2 regions of the Agrococcus sp. AC640b genome follow, and region 2 is predicted to be linked to the other one. Evidence: riboswitches for the same ligand, from Rfam matches in the RefSeq annotation. Region 2 holds a riboswitch; the other holds the start of a gene.
The links. Region 2 has a riboswitch for thiamine pyrophosphate ahead of thiM (hydroxyethylthiazole kinase). Riboswitches for the same ligand answer to the same signal wherever they lie in the genome.

Region 1: it holds a riboswitch for thiamine pyrophosphate, as region 2 does, so the genes downstream of both, ACZ6H8_RS03430 (ECF transporter S component) here and thiM (hydroxyethylthiazole kinase) in region 2, are expected to answer to the same signal.

The regions. Positions count from the first base shown of each region.
Region 1 is NZ_CEEDMM010000005.1:88,011-91,408, reverse strand. Features, by position in the region: gene ACZ6H8_RS03435 (ABC transporter ATP-binding protein) at 1-1,263, opposite strand, end outside; gene ACZ6H8_RS03430 (ECF transporter S component) at 1,260-1,898, opposite strand; TPP riboswitch at 1,919-2,027, opposite strand; gene ACZ6H8_RS03425 (SGNH/GDSL hydrolase family protein) at 2,056-2,814, shown strand; gene ACZ6H8_RS03420 (helix-turn-helix transcriptional regulator) at 2,849-3,052, opposite strand; gene ACZ6H8_RS03415 (hypothetical protein) at 3,057-3,398, opposite strand, start outside.
Region 2 is NZ_CEEDMM010000017.1:49,680-53,077, reverse strand. Features, by position in the region: gene thiD (bifunctional hydroxymethylpyrimidine kinase/phosphomethylpyrimidine kinase) at 1-262, opposite strand, end outside; gene ACZ6H8_RS08035 (thiamine phosphate synthase) at 259-909, opposite strand; gene thiM (hydroxyethylthiazole kinase) at 930-1,748, opposite strand; TPP riboswitch at 1,740-1,834, opposite strand; gene ACZ6H8_RS08025 (ABC transporter transmembrane domain-containing protein) at 1,944-3,398, shown strand, end outside.

The sequences.
Region 1 (3,398 bases), on a different contig from region 2:
GACCCTCGGCCCGGTGGCGAGCACCGTCGCGACCGAGAGCCTGCGCTGCTCGCCGCCGGAGAGCGTGAACGGATGCGCGTCGGCGACGTGCCGCAGCCGCAGGCGCTCCAGCAGCGCGTCGATGCGCGCGGCGTGCTCGGCGTCGGGCACGCCGACGGCGCGCAGCCCCAGCGCGAGCTCGTCGCGCACGCTGCGACCGAGCAGCTGATGCTCCGGCTCCTGGAACACCATGCCCATGCGGGTCGCGAGGACGCTCGAGCGCCATCGCGTCGGATCGTCGCCGAGGCCGCCCGCCAGCGCCTCGCGGGCGACGAGCGCCCCGCCGAGCGGCCGCAGCAGCGTGGCCATCGTGAGGGCGAGCGTCGACTTGCCAGCGCCGTTGGGTCCGACGACGACCGTCGACGTCCCTGCCTCGAGCGCGAGGTCGATCGGGGGCTGCACGGGGGTTCCCCGACCGACGACGAGCGCCTCGGCAGCCAGGAGCTCCTGCCCTGGCACGACGGCCCTGTCGACCTCGACCGGGTGCCCAGGCACCCACACGCCGCGCTCGGCGAGCGCGTCGCCGTGCTCGGCGAGCACGCGGTCGGCGGGACCGTCTGCGAGCACGCCACCACCGGGGTCGAGCACGACGACGCGGTCGACGACCGGCAGCCACGTGCTCACGCGATGCTCCACGACGACGAGCGTCGCGCCCGTCTCGGCCACGGCGCGCGCGACGGCATCGCGCACCTCCAAGGCCCCCTCGGGGTCGAGGTTCGCCGTCGGCTCGTCGAGCAGCAGGAGTCCCGGCCGCATCGCGAGCACGCCAGCGAGCGCCAGGCGCTGACGCTGCCCGCCCGAGAGCGCCGCCGTCGACCGGTCGAGCGCGACGTCGAGGCCGACGGCCTCGAGCGCCGCGTGCACGCGGCTCCAGATCTCGTCGGGCGGCACGCGCAGGTTCTCGCACCCGAAGGCGACGTCGTCGCCGACCCTCGACAGGATCGTGTTCGACTGCGGATCCTGCAGCACGAGCCCTGCCGTGCCTCGCAGCCCGGCCGGGTGCACGCCGTCGACGGCGAGCGAGCCGGTCTCCTCGCCATCCTCCGCGTCGCCGAGCACGCCCGCGAGTCCCGCCAGCAGGGTCGACTTGCCCGCGCCGGAGGGGCCCAGCAGCAGCACGCGCTCCCCCGCGGCGATCGCGAGGTCGAGCCCGGAGACGGCAGGGGCCGTGCGCGCCGCATGACGCCAGCCCCAGCCGGCCGCGCGGATCGCGGCGCCCGTCACGCGGTTCGACTCGCCTCGCGTCCCGCGGCGAATCGCTGCAGGGCGCCGGTCGCGGCGAGCGCGCGAACGAGCAGCCAGCCGACGAGGCCCGCCAGCAGCGCACCGGAGACGACGAGGGACGCCAGGTAGATGGCGAGGAACTCGGCGCTGAGCGCGAGGTTGCCGGAGAGGAACAGCTCGAGCGTCCACGCCGCGACCGCCGCGCCGACGCCCGCGAGCATCGCGACGGGGATGCCGAAGCGGCGGTAGAGGAAGAGCGCGAAGATCAGCTCTGCGCCGATGCCCTGCGCGAGCCCCGAGTAGAGCGTCTCGATCGACCACTGGCTGCCCAGCAGCGTCGACACGAGCGCTGCGAGCAGCTCGACGAACAGCGCGGCGCCCGGCTTGCGGATGACGAGGCCGCCGATGACGCCGCCGATGAGCCAGATGCCCACGGCGATGCCGCCGAAGCCGGGCGTCAGCGCGTCCATGACGCCGAACCAGGCGCCGCCGACGGCGTTCCAGAGCACGAACAGCAGGCCGCAGGCGACGCCGAGCACGGCGGCGGTGACGATGTCGACGACGCGCCAGCGCAGGCGCGGACGCCGCGCCGCGGGGGCGGTCGAGGCTGCGGGCGTGGAGGTGGGGTGGGACATGGAGTGCCTTTCGGATGAACGGCACGGGTGAGATCGCTCCCTGCGCCGGCATGACCCGGATCAGGTTCGACGGTCGGAGGCTTCGGCCTCCCTCTCAGCCCGGCGCACCGGACTCCCGTGGTATCCGATCATCGTAGTCGCGACGTAGCCTGGTGACGTGCATGTCTCTCGGCTCGTGACGATCGGCGACTCGTTCACGGAGGGCTACGGCGACGACCAGCCGGACGGCACCGTGCGCGGCTGGGGCGACCTGGCCGCCGTCGGCCTCGCGACGGCGCAGGGAGCGCCCATCGAGTACGCGAACCTCGCCGTGCGCGGCCGCAAGCTCGGCAGGATCCTCGACGAGCAGCTCGACGCCGCGATCGCGCTGCGGCCCTCGCACGTGTCCATCAACGGCGGCGGCAACGACATCCTGCGCCCGCGCGTCACGATCGACTGGGTCAGCGGGCGACTCGAGCAGGCCGTGCACCGCATCCTCGACGCGGGCATCACGCCCGTGATGGTCTCGGGGGCGAACCCCTCCGGCGTCATGGCGGGCGGCGGGCTCATGGGCCGTCGCGGCGACGCGCTGCGCGACGCGGTGCGCGCATGGTCGGTCGATCTCGACGTGCCGTTCGTCGACAACTGGACCGACGTCGAGCTGCGGCACGGACGATTCTGGACCGACGACCGCCTGCACCTCAACGCCGCAGGCCACGCGCGGGCCGCGACGACGTTCCTGCGCGCACTCGATCACGAGGCGCCCGCGGCGTGGCGCGACCTCGTGCCGGCGACGACGGCGGAGGGTCGCCGCGACGCCGCCTACTACCGCACGCATGTGATGCCCTGGATCGGGCGCCGCCTGACGGGCAGGTCGTCCGGCGACGGCCGCACGGCGAAGATCGCGTTCCCCGTCGTGGTGGAGCCGCTCGCCTGACGAGCGACGGCAGCGTCTGCTCGGCAGGAGCCGCTCAGCCCACCCCGCTCGCGTCGTCGAAGATGTCCTCGATCGCACGGTCGAACGTGCGGGCGAGGCGGAACGCGAGCGGCAGCGACGGGTCGAAGCGGCCGCGTTCGATGGAGATGATCGTCTGCCGCGAGACCCCGAGCTCGTCGGCGAGCCGCTGCTGCGACCAGCCGCGCTCGCGTCGCAGCGCCGGCAGCTCGTTGCGCACGCCGTCAGCCCCTCGTCCTGACGAGCAGGTAGCGCACGCCGAAGGCGACCATGGCGACCACGATGACCGCAGGCAGCACGACGACCGCTGGCGGCTCGAGGCCGCCGAACGCGACGACGGTGGTGCCCAGGCCGACGACGAGCAGCACGTCTGTGAACGCCTTGCTGGCAGCGGCGTCGTACCACTGCGACTCGACCGACTCCTCGGGGCGGTCGACGGCACCGTGCAGCGTCTCGCGATCGACGACGAGCGCCCATGCGAGGCCGAAGCAGGGCCAGACGGTGACGAACGCGAAGGCGATCCCGCCGATGACGGGACGCGGACCGGCGACGCCCGTGAGCGTCAC
Region 2 (3,398 bases):
CCGGAGCCGAGTGCAGCATCCCCAGCTTCACGGCGTCGATGACGACGTCGTCGCTCAGCGTGCGCAGCTGCTCGTCGAGGAACGACGGCGGCGGAACGTGCACGGCACGCACGCCCCGAGTCGACTGCGCGGTGAGCGCCGTCACGACGGCCATGCCGTAGCCGCCGTGCGCGGCGATCGCCTTCAGATCGGCCTGGATGCCCGCGCCTCCAGACGGGTCGCTGCCGGCCACGCTCACGACGCGCGGCACCCGGCCGGTCACGCCTGAGCTCCGGCCTGCGCGACGGCGGCACGCCACGCGTCGACGAGCGAGGCTGCCGCGGCACCGGGGTCGGACGCGGCGCTCACGGCCGACACGACGGCGACGCCTGCGACGCCGGCACGGGCGAGATCAGCGACGTCGTCGACGGCGACGCCACCGATCGCGATGCATGGCAGGTCGGTCGCGGCCGCGAGGGCGCCGATGCCCGCGACGCCCAGCGCCGGCGGATGGTCGGGCTTCGTCGCCGTCGCCCGCAGCACGCCGACGCCGAGGTAGTCGAGCGTGCCGGCCGGCATCGCCGCGGCCTCGGCGAGGTGCCCGTGCGTCGACGCCGTCCACCCCACGACGGCGTCGGCCCCGAGATGCCTGCGTGCAGTGGCAGGCGACACGTCGCGCTGCCCGAGGTGCACGCCGTCGACGCGTGCACCGGCGTCGCGGGCCGCGAGCACGACGTCGAGCCGGTCGTCGACGAGCAGCAGCGCGCGCCCCGCGACGACGCTCGACAGCAGCACCGACTGCTCCACGAGCTCGCGAGCGCTCGCGCGCTTCGCCCGCAGCTGCACGACCGCGATGCCTGCAGCCATCGCTGCGTCGACGACGGCGACGAGCGCATCGACGTCGAGCCGCTCGTCGGTGACGAGATGCACGCCCCCGACCCCTGCCGAGATCATCGCGGGATCACCTGCTCGACGCTCGTGCGCGTCAGCCGAGCATCGTCGAGATCGGCGGGCTCGAGGCTCGCGAGCGCGTCGACGAACGCGACCGCGAAGGATCCGGGCCCGGAGGCGACCTCCGCAGCTCGCTCGGCGGCGCGCGCGTGCACGAACGAGGCCGCGACTGCGGCCGACAGCGGCGCGCACACCGCGAGGAACGCCGCCATCGTCGCACCCAGCGAACAGCCGCCACCCGTGACCTGCGTCAGCAGGCGCGAGCCGCCGGGCACGCGAACGATCGTCGCGCCGTCGGTCACGAGGTCGACGGCGCCCGAGACGGCGACGACCGCGCCGGTGTCGGTCGCGAGTCGCACGGCGACGTCGGCAGCTGCATCCGGTCCGTCCGTCGCGTCGACGCCGCGCCCGCCGCGCCCTGCGCCCGCGAGCGCCAGCACCTCGGAGGCGTTGCCGCGCACGATCGCCGGCCCGTGCCCGAGCAGCTCGTGCGCGAGCGCCGTGCGCACCGGCAGGGCGCCGACGGCGACGGGGTCGAGCACCCAGCGGTCGGTGGCGACGACGACCTCGCGCGCCGCGGCGCACTGCTCGAGGGTGGGTGTGCCGAGGTTCACGAGCACGCCGCCCGCGTCGCCCGCGAACAGGCCGGCCTCGTCGGGGATGTCGACCATCGCGGGGCTCGCGCCGAGCGCGAGCAGCACGTTGGCCGTGAAGCCGGCGACGACGTGGTTCGTGATGCACTGCGCGAGCGGCGACGCCGCCCGCACTGCTGCCAACGCCTCGGAGGGCGTGGCGTGGACGTGGTGGACGTGTGCCATGGATGACATCCCTTGCGCGAGTACGAGCTCGATCAGGTTCGACGGGTGTGCTCTCAGCCCCGGTCGGGGCACCCCGTGTCGTGCCGACGACCGTAGCACGAGCACGCATCCCAGGCAGCGCACCGGTGAGGGTACCCTTACTGATGGCCGCGCCTGCGATCGTGCGCGTGCCTCCCAGTCCCGGAAGGTTCCCGCATGCCCGCGCGCGCCGACGCGTCCCCCCTCCCCGAGCGCACCGCGGGCCCCAGGCGTCTCGTGGCGCGCACGGCCTTCGGCGCGTGGCGTCGTGCGCTGCCCGGTCTCGCGGGCATCACGGTGCACCAGGTGTGCGAGATCGCCGTGCCCGTCGTCGTCGGACTCGTCATCGACCGCGGCATCGTCGCGCAGGATCCCATCGCGCTGTGGACATGGCTCGGCGTGCTCGTGGCCGTGTTCCTCACCCTCGCGCTCGCGTTCCAGGTCGGCATCCTCTTCGGGCTGCGCGGCATGGAGGAGGCGCACCACGGCCTGCGGATGCGCACGACGTGGCGCATGCTCGACCCACGCGGCTTCGGCGACAGGCCGCGCTCGGCCGGTGAGCTGCTCGGCATCGGCGGCTCCGACGTGCAGACCGTCTCCGGCGGCGTCATGCTGCTCGTCTTCCCGCTCGCCGAGCTCGCCGCCGTCGTCGTGGCGGGCATCGTGCTCGTCAGCATCTCGTGGCCGCTCGGCGTCGCCGTCATCGCAGGCGGCCCGCTGTTCCTGCTCGCGCTCGACCGCGTCGGGCGGGCGCTGCGCGAGCGCGCGGAGGCCGAGCAGCAGGTGACGGCGGATGCCGCGACGCTCGCCGCCGACGTCATCGGCGGGTTCCGCACCCTGTCGGCGCTCGGCGCGACGGCGCAGGCTGGCGACCGCTACCGACGCGCGAGCGGTCGCGCGCTCGATGTGGCCCTCGCAGCGCGGCGCACGGAGGCGTGGTTCGTGGCGGTGTCGCGCATCTCGACGGGATCCTTCGTCGCGTGCATCGGCATCGCCGCCGTGGCGCTGGCGCTCGGCGGCAGCATCTCGGTCGGCCAGCTCATCACCGTCGTCGGCGTCGTGCAGGTCGTCATGGGTCCGCTGCAGGCGCTCGCGGTCGAGGTGGGCGCCACCTGGGCGCGCGCCACGGCATCCGCGTCGCGTGTGCTGTCGCTGCTGCAGGCGCCGACCTCGCATGCCGCTGGCGATGCCGGCGGAGGCGACGCCGACGACGGAGGCGACGGAGGCGACGGAGGCGAGCACGGCATCCGCGTCGAGCGGGTCGCAGGCGAGCACCTCCGCGGGGTGTCGCTGCACGTCGCTCGCGGCGAGATCGTAGGCGTCGTCGCCGACGCTCCTGCGGCCGCCGAGCTCGTGGCGCTGCTCGGCGGCACCCGAGCACCCGACGTCGGCTCGGTGCACGTCGATGGGCACGACCTCGCCACCCTGCCCGCCATGCGCCGCCACGAGCACGTCGTCGCCGCACCCCATGCGGCCCACGCGATCGCCGGATCGGTCGCACGCAACGTGCACGGCCGCGGCACCGACGCCGACGCGCGCCGCGCGCTGACCGCCTCGGCGTTCGACGACGCGCTCGCGACGCTGCCGCACGGGATCGCGACCGACGTCGGACCCTCGGGACGCTCCCTGTCG